One region of the Jejuibacter sp. L23 genome, then DNA from elsewhere that is predicted to be linked to it. Evidence: riboswitches for the same ligand, from Rfam matches in the RefSeq annotation. Region 1 holds a riboswitch; each other region holds the start of a gene.
What was found. Region 1 has a riboswitch for thiamine pyrophosphate ahead of thiC (phosphomethylpyrimidine synthase ThiC). Riboswitches for the same ligand answer to the same signal wherever they lie in the genome.

Region 1 (5,965 bases):
GCGCTGGGCCTTCTGCGCCATGGGCTCCAGATAACCGGCGGCGGCTGGTGAAAGCAGCGCCATCATCTCGCGTGCACCGGGACGGGGAGCATTCAGCGCGCGCTCGACGTCTGCGGCGGTCTGGCTGTTGATCTCCAGACGTAAGGCGTCCCAGTCCAGCTCACGCCAGCGGTCAGTAAAGGTCTTCATGCGTCGGCCTCCAGAAACTGCGTCAGCGGGCTGGTGGCCACCGCCTGTGAATGGCGGGTTCCCTGGCCTGCCCGGGCTGCCATGGCACCGGCTTCCACCGCCAGCCGGAAAGCCTGAGCCATACGAACCGGATCGCTCGCTACGGCGATGGCGGTATTCACCAGTACGGCGTCGGCGCCTATCTCCAGTGCCTCGCTGGCGTGGCTTGGAGCGCCAATACCGGCATCCACCACGACCGGCACGCTGGCCTGGTCGATGATGATCTCCAGCAGAGGACGTGTCTGTAGCCCCTGATTGGACCCGATGGGCGCCCCCAGCGGCATAACGGCGGCGCAGCCTGCTTCCTCCAGCCGTTTACACAGTACCGGATCGGCGCCGCAGTAGGGCAGAACCACGAATCCTTCCTGCACCAGGCGCTCGGCGGCGCGCAGCGTTTCTATTGGGTCCGGCAGCAGCCAGCGGGCGTCGGGATGAATCTCCAGTTTAATCCAGTGGGTGCCCAGCGCTTCCCTGGCCAGGCGTGCGGCGAAGATCGCTTCATCGGCGGTTTTGGCGCCGGAGGTATTCGGCAGTAGCGAAACCCCCAACGCTCGCAGCGGTGCCAGAATGTCATCCTGACGGTTATTCAGATCCACCCGCTTCATGGCCATGGTGACCAGCTGGCTGCCCGATGCCTGGAGCGCATCGCTCATCAGCTGCGGCGAGGCGAATTTGCCCGTTCCGGTGAACAGGCGTGAGTTAAAGGTTTTATCGGCAATCTGTAGCATATTAACCTCCGGCAATGGCCTGGAACAGCAGGAGGCTATCGCCTTCCTGCAGGCGGTGGTGCTGCCACTGTTCGCGCGGAATGATGGTCTGATTAACGGCCAGCGCGGCGCCCGGCTGGTGCAGGTTCATGCTTTCCAGCAGCGTTGCCACGGTCGCGTCATCGTCGCAGGTGACGGGTTCGTCATTAAACTGAATGCGCACTGACACCTCCGCAAACCGGGCAGCTCTGGCTCTGCTGACGTGCCAGGGTACGCCACTGTAGAGAGCGGGCATCGAACAGGTGCAGACAGTCGTCGCGTACCGGCAGGTCGCACAGCAGCTTGATGGCCTCCAGCGCCTGAAGTCCGCCCATAATGCCGACCACCGGCCCCAGCACGCCCGCGGTACGGCAGTTGCGCTGTGGTTCGCTATCGTCGGGCCACAGGCAGCGGTAGCAGCCGTGTAGCCAGGGGGGCGTCAGCACCATCATCTGGCCGCCGAAGGCCACGGCGCTGGCGCTGACCAACGGCTTAGCGAGCGCTACGCAGGCCGCATTAATGGCCTGACGGCTGGCCATGTTGTCGGTGCAATCCAGCACCAGATCGACTTCGCCGACGGCCTGATGCAGGGCATCGCCTTCCAGCCGTTTATTCAGCGTGATCAGGTGAATATTCGGGTTGATTCCGTGCAGGCGCCGCCGTGCGGCCTGGGTTTTAGGCTGGTCGATATCCGCATTACTGAACAGAATCTGGCGTTGCAGATTGCTGATGTGCACGCAGTCGTCATCGGCCAGCCACAGAGAACCGACACCGGCACCGGCCAGCCAAAGCGTCGCCGGTGAGCCGAGCCCGCCGAGCCCGACGATCAAAACCCGGGCATTCAGCAGTTTTTGCTGACCTTCCGGGCCGATGTCCTCCAGCAAAAGCTGGCGGCTGTAGCGCATAAAATCCGTATCATTCATCACCCGCTCCTGCCAGCTGGAGTAGCTGCGCCGTTGCGGCCTGCCAGTCCGGGGCCTGAGTGATGGCGCTGACCACAGCGATACTGCCGACACCTGTCGCCAGCACCGCCGGCGCCCGGGCGATGCTGATGCCGCCGATAGCGACCGTGGGGGTATCCCCCAGGCGTGCGATATGCGTAGCCAGTTGCTCCAGCCCCTGGGGGGCCGATGGCATTTGTTTGGTCTGGGTAGGAAAGACGTGGCCCAGCGCAATGTATGAAGGACGTACCGCCAGCGCGACATCGATTTCCATATCGTCATGGGTAGAGACGCCCAGCCGTAGCCCGGCGGCGCGGATCGCATCGAGATCGGTCTGCTCCAGATCCTCCTGACCAAGATGAACGCCGTACGCGCCATGCTTTATCGCCAGCCGCCAGTAATCGTTGATAAACAGCCGGGCGTTGTAGCGCTGTCCCAGGGCGATGGCGGCAATAATATCTGCCTCCACCTCGTCATCCTGTTTATCTTTAATGCGTAGCTGGATGGTACGCACACCCGCCTCCAGCAGGCGTGCGATCCAGTCAACGCTGTCCACTACCGGGTAGAGACCCAGGCGGAAGGGGACGGTGGGGAAATCGGGCTGGTACATTAGGCTTCCTCCTGACGAAGATAGATCTCGCCGCCTTTGGCGCGAAAGGTATTCGACATATCTTTCATTCCTTCGGCGATCTCCTGCTGTGCCGCATAGTCGCGAACTTCCTGGGTGATTTTCATCGAGCAGAATTTCGGGCCGCACATGGAACAGAAGTGCGCCACCTTACCGGATTCCTGGGGCAGGGTTTCGTCGTGATAAGCGCGGGCGGTAAAGGGATCGAGTGCCAGGTTGAACTGATCTTCCCAGCGGAATTCGAAGCGCGCTTTGGACATAGCGTTGTCGCGGATCTGAGCGCCGGGGTGTCCCTTGGCCAGATCGGCGGCGTGCGCGGCGATCTTATAGGTAATCAACCCCTGCCGGACGTCCTCTTTATTCGGCAGACCAAGGTGCTCTTTCGGCGTGACGTAGCAGAGCATGGCGCAACCGAACCAGCCAATCATGGCGGCGCCGATGCCGGAGGTAAAGTGGTCGTAACCCGGCGCGATATCGGTGGTGAGCGGCCCCAGCGTGTAGAATGGCGCTTCATGGCAGTGCTCCAGCTCTTCGGTCATATTGCGGCGGATCATCTGCATCGGCACATGGCCGGGGCCTTCAATCATCACCTGGACGTCGTACTCCCAGGCGATTTTGGTCAGCTCGCCCAGGGTATGCAGTTCGGCGAACTGGGCTTCGTCGTTGGCGTCCTGAATTGAACCGGGCCGCAGGCCATCGCCCAGCGACAGCGAAACATCATAGGCGGCACAGATCTCACAGATTTCGCGGAAGTGCTGGTACAGAAAGCTTTCCTGATGATGCGACAGACACCACTTGGCCATAATGGAGCCGCCGCGCGAAACGATACCCGTCAGGCGTTTGGCGGTCATTGGTACGTAGCGTAGCAGGACGCCCGCATGAATCGTAAAGTAGTCGACGCCCTGTTCCGCCTGCTCCAGCAGCGTATCGCGGAACATTTCCCAGTTCAGATCTTCGGCAACGCCGTTCACTTTCTCCAGCGCCTGATAGATGGGCACCGTACCGATAGGAACCGGGCTGTTTCGCAGGATCCATTCACGGGTTTCGTGGATATAGCGGCCGGTGGAAAGGTCCATCACGGTATCTGCACCCCAGCGGGTGGCCCAGACCAGTTTTTCCACCTCCTCTTCAATGGAAGAGGTCACCGCAGAGTTGCCGATGTTGGCGTTGATTTTCACCAGAAAATTGCGGCCGATAATCATCGGCTCGGATTCCGGGTGGTTAATATTTGCAGGGATAATTGCCCGCCCGGCGGCCACTTCGTCGCGTACGAATTCCGGGGTGATGTCCTGCGGCAGATGGGCGCCGAAGCTTTCTCCCGGATGCTGCTGGCGCAGTATCTCGCCGCGGATGCGCTCGCGGCCCATATTTTCACGCAGGGCGATAAATTCCATCTCTGGCGTGACGATGCCCTGGCGGGCGTAATGCAACTGGGTGACCCGCTTGCCGGCAAGGGCGCGGCGCGGAGGCAGCAGACCGGTAAAGCGCAGCTCGTCCAGGCCATCGTCCGCCAGACGGGCTTTGGTATAGCTGGAACTGCGATCGTCGAGCAGCGCGGTATCGCTGCGTGCGTCTATCCACGGCTGGCGCAACTTCGCCAGCCCTTCGCGGACGTTAATCGAAATATCCGGATCGCCGTAAGGGCCGGAGGTATCGTAGACCGGCACCGGTTCGTTCTCTTCGTATTGCGGGTTGGCTTTATCTCCGCCGGTAAGCGTTGGGCTCATCCGAATTTCGCGCATGGGAACGCGGATGTCCTGACGGGAGCCGGTCAGATAGATACGGTGGGAGTTGGGAAAATTGGTGCCTTCCAGAGTATCGATAAACTGCTGGGCGGCGGCGCGCTGTTCACGGCGATTAGGTTTTGTTGATACAGACATAGCTCGTTCCGGTTTTTTAGTGACTGGAAGTGGCTTGTCAGAACGACGGAAGGAGTAACAGGCACGGGCGCAGGTGCGCGCGTAGATGAAATTACTCTTGTTCCCTTCGCAGGTTTTAACCTGATCAGGTTCCGCGGATCCCGAATTAACGGTCTCAGCCCGTGCATGGCACTGGGCACTCCGACAAGATAAAAGGCCTGCTCCGTATCATCGGGCAGGCCTTATGTAAACTACGCGTTAATGAATGGGAACTCAAGCCGGTCGGGCAAAATGTCCGCAATCGTTAGCACTGTCCAGGCTGTCGCCCAGCGCCAGAACGATCAGACTATCCTCCAGCGTGAAACGAGACGCCATAGATTCTCCAAGCTTTGACAGCACCTGGTGGAACTCCAGACAGTTATCATGATCGATGGCGATCTCCAGATGTGAATCGTAATAATCCATGATCTGTTGAGTATTCGCTTCCAGCTGTGTCCAGAGCTGCCCGGCGGAGGTGCGGGGCTCTCCCTCTTCCATTTCGCGGATAATGCGTTCATAAATATTGAAATGGCCGCAGGAGAGATAATCCACCAGACGCTGGCAGAAATCGTCCAGCGCCATCTCGTCCAGTGCAGAGAGCGATCCTTTGCCAGGTTTGATCCCAACCAGGTTGTAATAAGCCACTAACAGCTGTTTGCGATCCTGCAGTAAACGATCGATCAACTCATTACAACCACCAACGCGCTCTGCCAGTCTTTCCAGTTGGTTTAGCATGATTGACTCCGTGAGTTATATGATTAAAACGCTAAGTAACCTGGAATGTAAAAACAATGTTAAAAGAGTGCCAGTGAAGCCGAGGTCGTGCAAGAGATTATGGAACATACAGTAGAAAAATTAGACTATGGTTGGTGGTTCGTCAGCCATCAACAGAAATTATGGTTGCCGCAGGGGGAACTTCCGCACGGTCACGCACAGCAGTTTGGGCTGGTGGGTTGCGCTGCGCTGCAGGTTGGTAGCTGGCAGGGAGAGCCTGCCTGGTTGGTGGTGCAGGAGCGTTCGCGTGATATGGGATCGGTGCGTCAGTTGATTGATGAGGATCCTGCACTGTTTCAACTGGCCGGACGCGCCGTACAGCTGGCAGAATTTTATCGTTCCCACCGTTTTTGTGGTTACTGCGGGCACAGCATGCATCCCAGTAAAACGGAGTGGGCAATGCTGTGTAACAACTGCCGGGAGCGTTATTATCCGCAGATCGCCCCTTGCATTATTGTGGCGATTCGCGATCGCGACAAGATCCTGTTGGCCCAACATAATCGTCACCGAAATGGCCTTTATACCGTACTGGCGGGGTTTGTTGAGGTAGGGGAAACCCTGGAGCAGGCGGTGGCGCGGGAAGTCATGGAAGAGAGCGGCATTCAGATTAAAAACCTGCGTTATATCTCCTCTCAACCCTGGCCATTTCCTCAGTCGCTGATGACGGCCTTTATGGCGGATTACGATAGTGGGGAATTGGTTGTCGATCGCAGCGAGCTGCTTGATGCTAGCTGGTATCGTTACGACCAG
Region 2 (5,965 bases), 560 kb from region 1:
TGCTGGAGCAGCTGTTGCTGCGTCGTATGGATGCCCTGAGCGAATCCCAGAAGGCGCCGCTGGATAACCGGGTGCGCGATGCCTGTCAGTACATCACCGACCATCTGGCGGACAGCCGCTTTGATATCGCAAGCGTCGCGCAGCACGTCTGCCTGTCGCCGTCGCGCCTTTCTCATCTGTTTCGCCAGCAACTGGGGGTCAGCGTGCTGGGCTGGCGCGAGGATCAGCGCATCAGCCAGGCCAGGCTGTTGCTAAGCACCACGCGACTGCCGATTGCCAGCGTGGGTCGAAACGTCGGCTTTGAGGATCAGCTCTATTTTTCCCGGGTCTTTAAGAAGTGCACCGGGGCCAGTCCCAGCGAGTTTCGGGCCGGTTGCGAGCAGCTTAATCGCGATGAGTCGTTAAACCATGTTTGAACCGGTTACGTCGGGCAGCTTGACGCCCGACGGCCTCATCAGGAGAATCGAGCGACTGCGCCTTCAACCGGACACGCTATGGAAGATTTTCTGCAACACTTCGTTACCCACTACTCCCTGATCGCCGTCTGGTTGGTCGCTTTTCTTGAATCACTGGCGCTGGTGGGGCTGATTATGCCCGGCACTGTGGTAATGGCCGCGCTGGGGGCGCTGATCGGTAGCGGGCAGGTGAATTTCTACTCCGCATGGCTGGTGGGAACCGTTGGTTGCCTGCTGGCGGACTGGATTTCGTACTGGCTGGGCTGGCGCTTCCGGGGGCCGTTGCACCGCTGGTCATTTCTGAAAAAGCAGAAGTCATGGTTGGATAAAACTGAGCACGCCCTGCACCAGCACAGCATGTTCACCATTCTGCTGGGGCGTTTTATTGGGCCGACGCGGCCTCTGGTGCCGATGGTGGCTGGTATGCTGGAGCTGCCGGTACGCAAGTTTATCAGCCCCAATATCATTGGCTGCGTGCTCTGGCCGCCATTCTACTTCCTGCCCGGAATTCTGGCCGGCGCGGCCATTGATATCCCCGCTGGAATGGAAAGCGGCGCCTTTAAATGGTGGCTGCTGGCGGCGGCGCTGCTGCTGTGGTTGGCGGGGTGGCTGTGCTGGCGCTTGTGGCGTAGCGGTAAGGCGGCGAAGGATAAGCTAACGGCGTATCTGCCGCGTGGCCGACTGTTGTGGCTGGCGCCGCTTTGCGCGGCAGCGGCGATCGCCGTGACGTTGCGGGTGGCGCTCCACCCGCTGATGCCGGTTTATCTCAGGATCCTGGGTAAGGTGTTGGGGCTCTGATGCCAAGCGTGCGCGAGGCGCTGGCCTCGCCGCTTAATAACTGCGCCGTATCGCCGTCCCAGTAGATGCGGCCATCCACCACCACCAGGCTGCGAGGCGCTATCTGCGCGGCATCTTCCAGACTGTGCGATACCATCAGCAGGGTGAGCTGTCGGCTGCGGCAGATTTCATCCAGCAGGGCGAGCATCTCCTGGCGCAGAGCCGGATCGAGGGCGGAAAACGGCTCATCCAGCAGCAACAGAGGCTGCTGTCGGATAAGACAGCGCGCCAGGGCCGCCCGCTGGCGCTGGCCGCCGGAAAGCTCGCCAGGGCGCCTTTCCAGTAGCTCACCTATCGCCATCTGAGCGGCGATGCTCTCCACCTCTTTGCGCTGCTGCGCATTCAGCCGCAGGCCGGGATTCAGTCCCAGGCCGATGTTCTGGCGTACGCTGAGGTGCGGGAACAGATTGTGCTCCTGAAACAGCATCGAGACTGGTCGCTGGTCGGGCGCCGTATGGGTATGATCGGCGCCGTCAAGAACAATGCGGCCGCTGCCCGGCGTCAGAAAACCGGCAATCAGATTCAGAAGCGTGCTTTTTCCTGCGCCGCTGGGGCCGAGTATCGCCAGGCGCTCGCCGCGGGCGACCTGCAGGCTAAAGCGCATGGGCAGGTGATGATACAGCCAGGTTACATCAGTCAGTGTCAGCATGGCGCCCCGGTAATTTTTCCATCAGAGTGAACAGCGTCAGACAGAGCAGCAGGAGCAGTAGCGCGGTGACTGCGCCATCATCGCTACGGTAAGCGCCGATCTGCTGGTAGAGATAAAAAGGCAGTGTGCGGAAATCCTCATTGCCGAACAGCGCCACTACGCCAAAATCGCCAATCGACAGAACGCAGGCGAAGGCCAGCGCCTGGCCAAGAGGGCGCTTCAGGGCCCGTAGCTCGATAATCCTCAGACGGTGAATACCGCGGATGCCCAGCCCCTGACACAGCGGACCGTAGCGCTCAGCCAGATCGCGCATGGGATTTTCCAGCACTTTGAGGGCGTAAGGAATGGCCATCAGCGCATTGGTGAAGATAACGATAGCATCCGCTGATTCCGGCAGACCAACGGTGGCGTTAAGCAGCAGGAAGAAGCCGGTTGCCAGCACGATGCCTGGCATAGCGAGGATCAGCATGCCGCTCAGCTCCAGCGCCTGGCCCGCCAGCGGCTGCTTACGTAGCCTTAGCTCGCGGGAGCTCCAGAGCAGCATCAGGGTCAGTACGACACAAAGAAGACCAGCGGCGGTGGCTATTCGCAGTGAAGTCCAGACTGCCTGCCATAGCGCGCTCTGCTGGAGCAGACGCGGCAGGTCGCCGCGCAGGCCATCCACCACAATCGCCATCAGAGGCGGCAGCATCAACAGCAGGAGGAGTACGATCAGCAGCGAATCCAGCCCGCGAGAGAGCAGGGTGCTGTCGGGTGGTCGCCAGCCCGTCGCCATGGTGGCTCCACTGGGAATCGCTTTGCTAAAACGCTGGGCCAGCAGCATGAGCGCCAGGCAGCAGAATAGCTGAATAAGCGCCAGTAATGCCGCCCGGGCGGGATCGTAGTCATAGCTAAGGGCCTGGTAGATGGCCAGTTCGATGGTAGTGGCTTTTGGGCCGCCGCCCAGCGCCAGCACGGTGGCGAAGCTTGCGAAGCACAGCATAAAAATCAGGGCGGCGGTGGGGAAAATTTGACGTCGCAGCCAGGGCCATTCCACCAGACGGAACAGCGACCAGCCGCGTATCCCTAACTGAGCGGCAAGCCTGCGCTGTTCGCCGGGAATACCCTCCAGCGACTGGAGCAGCAGGCGGGTAGCCATCGGCAAATTAAAAAAGAGGTGCGCCAGCAGGATCCCCTGCAGGCCATAGGGCGAAAACGTCCAGTCGATGCCCAGCCACTGGCAGAGTTCGGCCAGCCAGCCCTGGCGGCCATAAACGGAAAGCAGGCCGAAAACCGCGACCAGCACCGGCAGCACCAGGGTCATGGCACAAAGCCGCAGCAGGAGCTGGCGCCCGGGAAAGCGGCGGCGCCACAGCGCCCGGGCCAGGGGAATGGCCGGGAGCACTGAGAACAATGCGGAAAGGAACGCCTGCCAGAAGGAAAAGCGCACCACGTGCCACAGATAGCTGTCCTGGAGCAGGGTACGGGGCGCGACGCCCGGTGCGCTGAACCACAGGGCGCCAAAGGCGGCCAGCGCCACGCCGAGCATCAATCCAGCGGCGAGCAGGCCAGGCCACAGCCAGCCGGGAATTAGCGGCTGAGGGCGCGCTGCCATTCACCGATCCAGGCGGCGCGCTGCTGGGCGACCTGTTGGGGGGTAAACTGTAACGTCTTTTGAGGTCGGGTCAGGCTGTTAAAGCCTTCAGGCAGAGCGACCTGGCTTACCGGATACATCCAGTTGCCGGTGGGAATGGTCTGCTGGAATTCCTTTGATACTACAAACTGCATAAACTTTTGGGCCAGCTCCGGCTGTTTGCTGCTTTTCAAACGGGCTGCGACCTCTACCTGCATATAGTGGCCTTCGCTAAAGTCGGCGGCGGCGTAGTTATCTTTGTGCTCTTCAATAAGCGAATAGGCCGGAGAGGTGGTGTAGCTGAGTACCAGATCCCCTTCACCTTTCAGAAACAGCCCCCAGGATTCGCTCCATCCCCGGGTCACGGTCACTGTCTTACTGGCCAGCTTCTGCCAGGCTTCGGGGGCCTGGTCGCCATAGACCTGCTTCATCCACAGCAGCATGCCCAGTCCGGGGGTACTGGTTCGGGGATCCTGATAGATAACGCGCCATTTCCTGTCGCTTTCCACCAGTTCTTTCAGGCTCTTAGGGGGATTCTTCAGGCGGTTTTTATCGTATACGAAAGCGAACCAGCCGTAGTCATAAGGGACGAAGGTCTCGTTTTGCCAGCCGCCCGGCAGAGTCAGGTGACGGGTATCCACGTCGCTTTTGGCGAACAGGCCACTTTGGGTTGCCGCCTCCAGCAGGTTGTTATCCAGCCCCAGCACCACATCCGCTTTGCTGTTTTTCCCTTCCATTCGCAGGCGGTTTAGCAGGGCGACGCCGTCTTCCAGCGCGACAAATTTAAGCTGGCAGTCGCAGTCGGCCTCGAAGGCCTTTTTAATGGCAGGGCCCGGGCCCCAGTCGGCGGCGAAAGAGTCATAGGTATAGACGGTGAGCTGCGGACCCGCGAAGGCGGGCAGGGCGACCAGCGTCAGCAGCACAGGCAGTTTGTTCAGCACTTTGCACTCCAGTATTGGGTGGCAAAGGATTTTGGGCGTGGCCTCAAATCCCTCCGCCGGTGTTATCCGGATCAGGTTCGACGGGTATCTCTCAGCTCGTGGCACCCCGTTGAGAATGGCCCACATTGTAATGAGTTAACGGGAGTAGCGAAAGGCGCGTGGGGGATTAAGGAAACCGCCCCTTACGGGGCGGCTACCGGGCTTACCTGCCTGGTACGACAATCGTCACTGAAAATGCGTTATGGGAGATATTCCATCCCCCATTTCCGGATGACAGCAGTGCACCAGAAACAACGATGACAATACAAAAGTACCGTTTCATTGTGCGGTCCTGACTATAGACCGCTTCACGACGTCACCGCCGGAAATATCGCCGTGAGTGCAAGCACCTTGGGTGTGCTTGCGTATACGGCCATTGGACATCCTTTTCCAGGTCCGGCGCCCGCTTGCTTAAGACGGTGAAAAGGCCCGACTGAATGGTACATCTCAAAGCCTCGAACAGATACTTGACTTTAGCGAAAAAGCGGCACAGTATGCAAAAACTTGGGTGTGCTTGCGTAACATTGGACACACAACCCTGCTGGAAGGGCCGCTTACCTGACCAGCACAAAAAAACCGCCGCCATGGCGGTTTTTTTGTGCCCGAAAACTTAAGCATCCGGCGGCGCGAACCAGGCGGATTTAAAGTCGAACCAGCCCAGGGTGTTCATCCGCAGACCACGCATACTGCGCTGGCCCTGGAGCATCAGCCAGTGGTGAATAAGCGGCTGGATCTCAAGGCTGGCAAGGCGCTGGCGGCACCATTCGGCCAGATCCAGTTCGCCAGCCCGCCAGCGGCGCGCATCTTCATGCCAGTCGCCGGGAATGCAGCGCTGGAGCAGCGGTACTTCGTACAGATGGGCAAACAGTGAAAACTCCAGCGGCAGGGTAAAATTGGCGCTGTTCAGCCAGATATCGCTGATATCGTCTCCTTTATGCCACTGGTCGTAGTCCACCTCTTTAACGATCAAACTCACTCCGCATTCGGCCAGCAACTGGTGAATAATACCGCCCAGAATCTGATGTTCGGCATGGTCGCGGTAGAAGGTCAGGGTGAGAGTATCAAGGTCAGCCGGTTTCTCGACGACCTCTGGCGGTTGGGCGTGGTGCCAGCGTGGTAGCAGCCCCCAGGCCGGGAACCAGTAACGCTGATATTGTTCACCGGCCCGGTAAATGAGACTGACAGGCGAGAGAATATGGTTCAGCCAGAGTTTAATGTCATCGCGACAACCGAGTGCCGAGCGGGCGTCGAACAAAATATAGTAGCACCCCTCTTCCAGTCGGCTCTCCACGGCTTTTTCGCTGTCGCCGCTGCCTTCCAGCTGTACTCCGCAGCTGAGATCCTCGCTAATTTCCGGCAATACCCAGAAATTCACTTCGTCGATGAGCGCCCGGTAACCGAAATAGTCATCGAAGGCATGGATTTTCAGCTG
Region 3 (5,965 bases), 2.0 Mb from region 1:
CGATGTCAAGGCAGTGGCGAATACGGCGCTGCCAGTCGGCGAGGGTGTGGCTGCGGACCGCCTCCCACATCATCAGCGGGGTATGGCCGTTACGGGAGCCGGTGATGGTTTTGTCGTGGGCTGATATATAGTCGATTTCAACGCTGATTAAATCGACGTTTTTACGCCGCGCCACGACGATCCCGCAGGGAATGGGGCAGCCGATCATCTTATGGCCGGAAACGCCGATAGAGTCGATGCCGTCGGCAAAAGTAAAGGGCTGGGGGTCGTCAACGAAGGGCAGAATCATGCCGCTCAGCGCTGCATCAGCGTGCAGATAGTAGTCTTCCCGGGCGATGCCCGCTTCCTTCAGGCGCTGCTGGATGATAGCGATATTATCGACTGCGCCACGCACCGTAGTGCCAATATTGGCGAAAATAATCGGATGCCGCTCGCCGTCGGCGGCGATTTTATGCATCAGATCGTCGTAGTCCATCTCGCCGTTAGGCTGGGATTCCACCACCCGCGACTTAATGCGCAGCAGCTTAACGATCTTGGCGACCGAATAGTGGGTATCTTTGGAATAGTACAGGGTGCCATCCGGGAACAGTTCGCGACCCAGATAACAGCCGAACATATTGCCTTCGGTGCCGCCGTTGGTCACGTAGCCCCAGCTTTCCTCAAACGGAATTTTGAACAGCTGGGCAAAATATTCCATCACTTCTTTTTCAAATTCGAAAGAGTTCAGAAGGTAGTTACAATATTCCGCCCAGTCGCCACAGTTATTAATGGAAAAACGCATAAATCTTTCCAGAATGGTGTAATCGAAATCGGCGGATTCCGGGTAACCAATATTGAAATACTGGTTCTTAACACAATATGACCAAAACGCATCGAGTTTATTCTGATCTGCGATGGATAGTGTCATTTTATTTCTCCTTTTCAAGCATAACGTTTAATGACGAACTGACGTTCAGACTTTCTTATCCAGATAAAGCACTCTTTCGCCTTTCTTACTGCGGCCAGCGGCCACGAAGCAGAACAGGGGAATGGTTACCATCATCATCACCACGCCCCAGAACATGGAGTCTGTGCCGGAGCCCAACAGGGCAAAGATGCTGTAAATCATGCCGATAACCACCATCACGCAATAAAACATAAAGCTGCGACCGCGATTTAATTTCTTCGAGACCATAATGATCGGCAGGGAAATCAGGGCGTACATATAGGGCAGCAGCGAAGCGAAGACCGACATCAGAATCACCACTTCAAACTGCTTCGCCAGGTTAGGGGAGGCGGTCATCATTAACACCAGGCTCATCAGTACGCCGGTGAAAATCAGGCTCTTCATTGGCACGTCGCGCTTATTGGTATCGGCGAAGAACTGCGGGAACAGGCCCTGCTGGGCACCGGCGCGGGGGCCTTCAGACTGCAGGATCAGCCAGCCGGAGATCGAGCCGAAGCAGGCGATAATACTGAGCGCTGAAGCGATGTTGCCGGCGGTCTTGCCGAACATATAGCGCGCGGCGTCGGCAAAGGGCGCGGCGGAGTTAACCAGCTCGCTGTGCGGCACCAGGCCCATAATCACCGAGCAACTGCCCACATAGCAGACCGAGGCAATCAACAGTCCGTACACCGTCGCTTTGGGTACGGTCTTTTCCGGATTGTCCACCTGGCCGGTAGAAACCACAGCCGATTCAACGCCCAGGAATCCCCACAGCGCAATGGATGCGGCAGAGATAATCGCCGAGCTGTCGCTGCGGCCTGTGCCGTTATACACTTCGGTAAACATATGCGGATCAAACCAGAACCAGCCTACGGCGCCGACGCCCAGCACCACCAGCAGCATACAGCTTGCGGTAAATGACTGGGCGCGGCTGGCAGTTCTGGCGCCGAAGCTTGCCAGTACGACAAAGGCCCACAAAATAACGATGGCGGCAATACTGCTGTACATCGGATTTTTTAATTCCGGGAAGAAATAACTTAAATATCCCACCCCGGCGACCAGCAGGGCCACATTGCCCACCCAGGCGCTAATCCAGTAGCAGACGGTGGTTTGAAAACCAATAAATGGACCAAATGCATCGCTGGCATAAGCGACAATCCCGCCGGTGCGCGGCGTAATTAAACTGGTTTTGGCAAATACCAGCGCCAGAGCGATAACACCGACAATAGTGAGCACCCAACCCCACAGCGAGATATAACCAACGCCGGCAAGGTTGGTGGGCAACATAAATACGCCGGAGCCCATCATATTTGAGGCGGTAACCAGCGTAAGGGCGACCACTCCCATTTTATGAGCTGAGCCTGAGCTAACCGATCCCATAATATTTTTCCTTATTGAGAAACAGACATGAAATAAGCGTTATAACCAGTGCTTTTCTGCCGATTCTAGGATGGGAAGGGGGGTAAATTTTGACAATGATCACTTTTCGCCTGGCTGGCATACAATAACGATGCGCAAATTGCTGCTTATTTGAACAATGATTTGGATATTGACTCCGTCCCCTTTTTTTTGAACAGGAACGGCTGCCTGAAGAGCCAGCGCTTATTCTCAGGCTAAACCGGAGAATCGGTCTGAATAATTGGTGATTTCTGTGGCCACAAATGCGTTTACAGCGCCATTGTTACCTTTTATCATGGCGGCTGATTAAAGGAATTAAAGAAAACTAATTCCTTTAAAATCAAATGACTCGGGGTGCTCCGCCGACTGGATGCGGGGCTGAGAAAGACCCGTTGACCTGATCCGGATAGTGCCGGCGTAGGGAAGTCAGATGCCCGTACCGGTATCCCTCTTCTTCGCGCCGGGCGGGAGTTCACCATGCAATCTGATCCACTGTGCAGCGACGCTGTCTTGCAGACGCTGCATCACCTTCGTACCACTTCGCCGTTGGTCCACTGTATGACCAACGATGTGGTACAGACCTTTACCGCTAACGTTTTGCTGGCCCTTGGCGCCTCGCCTGCCATGGTGGTAGATGAGCAAGAGGCGGCACAGTTTAGCGCTATCGCCAGCGCACTCCTGGTCAACGTCGGAACCCTGACTCGCGAACGTGCTCGTGCCATGCGCGCCGCCATCGACAGCGCCCGTGAGGCGCAGCGCCCGTGGGTGCTCGACCCGGTGGCTGTGGGGGGGCTGACGCTGCGTAGCGACTTCGCCCAGGAGGTACTGGCGCTTCAGCCTGCCGCAATTCGCGGCAATGGATCGGAAATTCTGGCGCTGGCCGGGGGTCAGGGCGGGGGACGCGGCGTCGACAGCACCGACAGTGCCCGGGTTGCGCTGCCTGCGGCCCGCCATCTGGCCCGTGAGAGCGGCGTGGTAGTGGCGGTGACCGGCGAGATAGATTATATCACCGACGGCGAACGCACTCTGGAGGTGCCCGGCGGCGATATTATGCTGACCCGGGTGGTTGGAACCGGCTGTGCGCTCTCCGCGGTGGTAGCGGCCTGCTGCGCTCTGCCGGGGGAGAGGCTGGAAAATGTCGCCGCCGGTTGCCGGATAATGGCCCGCGCCGGGGAAATGGCGGTTACCCGCAGTCAGGGACCGGGGAGTTTTGTCCCGCAGTTTCTGGATGCGTTATGGCAACTGGATGCGGAGGCGCTGGTATGAAACGGATTAATGCTCTGACCATTGCCGGCACCGACCCCAGCGGTGGTGCAGGTATCCAGGCGGACCTGAAAGCTTTTTCTGCGTTGGGCGCCTATGGCGCCAGTGTGATAACCGCGCTGGTGGCCCAGAATACCTGCGGCGTGCAGTCGGTCTATCGTATCGAGCCGGATTTTGTGGCGGCGCAGCTCGATTCGGTGTTCAGCGATCTGCGCATCGATACGGTGAAGATCGGCATGCTGGCGGAAACCGATATCGTTGAAGCGGTAGCGGAACGCCTGGCGTACTGGCAGCCGCACACCGTGGTGCTGGATACCGTGATGCTGGCTAAAAGCGGCGATCCGCTGCTGTCGCCATCGGCGGTCTCAGTGATGCGCGAACATCTGCTGCCGCGAGTATCGTTAATCACCCCCAATCTGCCAGAGGCGGCAGCGCTGCTGGAAGCGCCGATGGCCACCAGCGAGCGCGAGATGCATCAGCAGGGGGAAGCGCTGATGGCGCTGGGCTGCGAGGCGGTACTGATGAAGGGCGGCCATCTGGACGATGCCGAAAGCCCGGACTGGCTGTTTACCCGCGATGGCGCCCGGCGTTTTACTGCGCCCAGGGTGCAGACGAAAAACACTCACGGTACCGGCTGTACGCTTTCGTCGGCGCTGGCGGCGCTGCGGCCGCGTTACGATGACTGGGGCCAGACCGTGGTGGAAGCCAAGGCCTGGCTGACTCAGGCGCTGGCGGCTGCCGATAGCCTGGAGGTGGGGCACGGGCATGGGCCGGTGCATCACTTTCATGCGTGGTGGTGATTTTGTGATTATATAATCACAGGATTATTGGATGGTGTACTATCAACTCATTTTCAGTTGGTTGTGGTTAGCGGCCTGTCAGTGCTTCAACACTGGCGGGTCGCGACTGTATTAATCACCTTTCTTGTTGTTATGCACCTTCCTTAACAAGATACTGGCTGCTGTTATTTTACCCTGTAATAAATCACAGTAGCGTGTTGTATTTCTGTTCTATGAATCTGGTTCGCAATATTTAATGGGGTTTCAGTGTTGTTTCATTGACGGGAAATATTATTACGGTGGTGCTGTGTTCAGGTGGAATATGTCACGCTGGCGAAGGTTCCGTTCACTTTAAGGTGAGTTTGCTTATGTGAATACCGGCACCGGTGAACGGGTCAGGGGGACTTCAAACGCCACTCCCCCTGACCACCCCTGGCTTTCCGACGTAAAAATCGCCCTTCGGGTCCCCTCCGCTTTTCCCGTCCGCCGGACGGGTCGGGCGTGACGGCACGTCCGTGTGCCGCACGCCCTCACCCCGACATCCCTGTCGGGGTGACCCTGGCGGCCGTGAACGCTGCGGCGATTTTTAGGTCGGAGACTGTCGCCGTCTGTAACCTTCTACCTTCCCCGTTCACCGGCTGTGAATCAACAGAGAAGCAGTCACATAAAGTGAACGGAACCTTCTCCGACATTTACATATTCCATTCGTTTGTGAATGCTTAGCCGAATCCGCGCGACACCTTAATTTCCCCCGACTAATGAAACGCATCAGCCATTACCACCACTGGCAGTGAAGCGTGACAGCGGAATTAACTGAAAGTACGGCGACTTCTGGCAAAACGTACCGTAACCAACCAGACTTAATGCGCCCGCTTTTCAGGCGGGTCAGGATTTAACTGGTGCGGCGGGAAGCACCCGCTGCCGTTACGGGAGTGAATTATGACTGATATTGCGCAGTTACTTGGCAAAGATGCTGACACACTGCTCCAGCACCGTTGTATGACCATTCCGGCGGATAATCTCTACCTGCCGGGCGACGACTATGTCGATCGGGTCATGGTGGATAACAACCGCCCACCTGCGGTCCTTCGTAATATGCAAACCCTGTACAATACCGGCCGCCTGGCGGGTACCGGCTATCTGTCCATCCTGCCGGTGGACCAGGGCGTGGAACATTCGGCAGGGGCTTCGTTCGCCGCAAACCCCCTCTATTTCGATCCGAAAAACATTGTTGAACTGGCGATTGAAGCGGGCTGCAACTGTGTGGCTTCTACTTACGGCGTGCTGGCTTCGGTGGCGCGTCGCTATGCTCACCGCATTCCTTTCCTGGTGAAGCTGAATCACAACGAAACCCTGAGCTATCCCACCCAGTATGACCAGACCCTGTATGCCAGCGTCGAGCAGGCGTTCAATATGGGGGCGGTTGCCGTGGGGGCGACCATTTACTTCGGCTCTGAGGAGTCGCGCCGCCAGATTGAAGAGATCTCCGCAGCCTTTGAACGCGCCCACGAGCTGGGTATGGTGACCGTACTCTGGGCCTATCTGCGTAACCCTGCCTTCAAAAAAGATGGGGTGGATTATCACGTTAGCGCCGACCTGA

Region 2: another riboswitch for thiamine pyrophosphate. It lies ahead of thiB (thiamine ABC transporter substrate binding subunit); the one in region 1 lies ahead of thiC (phosphomethylpyrimidine synthase ThiC).
Region 3: another riboswitch for thiamine pyrophosphate. It lies ahead of thiM (hydroxyethylthiazole kinase); the one in region 1 lies ahead of thiC (phosphomethylpyrimidine synthase ThiC).

What each region holds. Positions count from the first base shown of each region.
Region 1 is NZ_CP138199.1:301,296-307,260, forward strand. It holds gene thiH (2-iminoacetate synthase ThiH) at 1-189, opposite strand, end outside; gene SCU88_RS01385 (thiazole synthase) at 186-956, opposite strand; gene thiS (sulfur carrier protein ThiS) at 958-1,158, opposite strand; gene SCU88_RS01395 (molybdopterin-synthase adenylyltransferase MoeB) at 1,142-1,897, opposite strand; gene thiE (thiamine phosphate synthase) at 1,890-2,525, opposite strand; gene thiC (phosphomethylpyrimidine synthase ThiC) at 2,525-4,423, opposite strand; TPP riboswitch at 4,508-4,616, opposite strand; gene rsd (sigma D regulator) at 4,676-5,176, opposite strand; gene nudC (NAD(+) diphosphatase) at 5,276-5,965, shown strand, end outside.
Region 2 is NZ_CP138199.1:865,458-871,422, forward strand. It holds gene araC (arabinose operon transcriptional regulator AraC) at 1-416, shown strand, start outside; gene SCU88_RS04020 (DedA family protein) at 495-1,253, shown strand; gene thiQ (thiamine ABC transporter ATP-binding protein ThiQ) at 1,222-1,941, opposite strand; gene thiP (thiamine/thiamine pyrophosphate ABC transporter permease ThiP) at 1,925-3,535, opposite strand; gene thiB (thiamine ABC transporter substrate binding subunit) at 3,511-4,494, opposite strand; TPP riboswitch at 4,525-4,613, opposite strand; gene sgrR (HTH-type transcriptional regulator SgrR) at 5,144-5,965, opposite strand, start outside.
Region 3 is NZ_CP138199.1:3,576,738-3,582,702, reverse strand. It holds gene SCU88_RS17125 (histidine decarboxylase) at 1-907, opposite strand, end outside; gene hdcC (histidine-histamine antiporter) at 953-2,305, opposite strand; TPP riboswitch at 2,664-2,764, shown strand; gene thiM (hydroxyethylthiazole kinase) at 2,801-3,589, shown strand; gene thiD (bifunctional hydroxymethylpyrimidine kinase/phosphomethylpyrimidine kinase) at 3,586-4,386, shown strand; gene fbaB (class I fructose-bisphosphate aldolase) at 5,305-5,965, shown strand, end outside.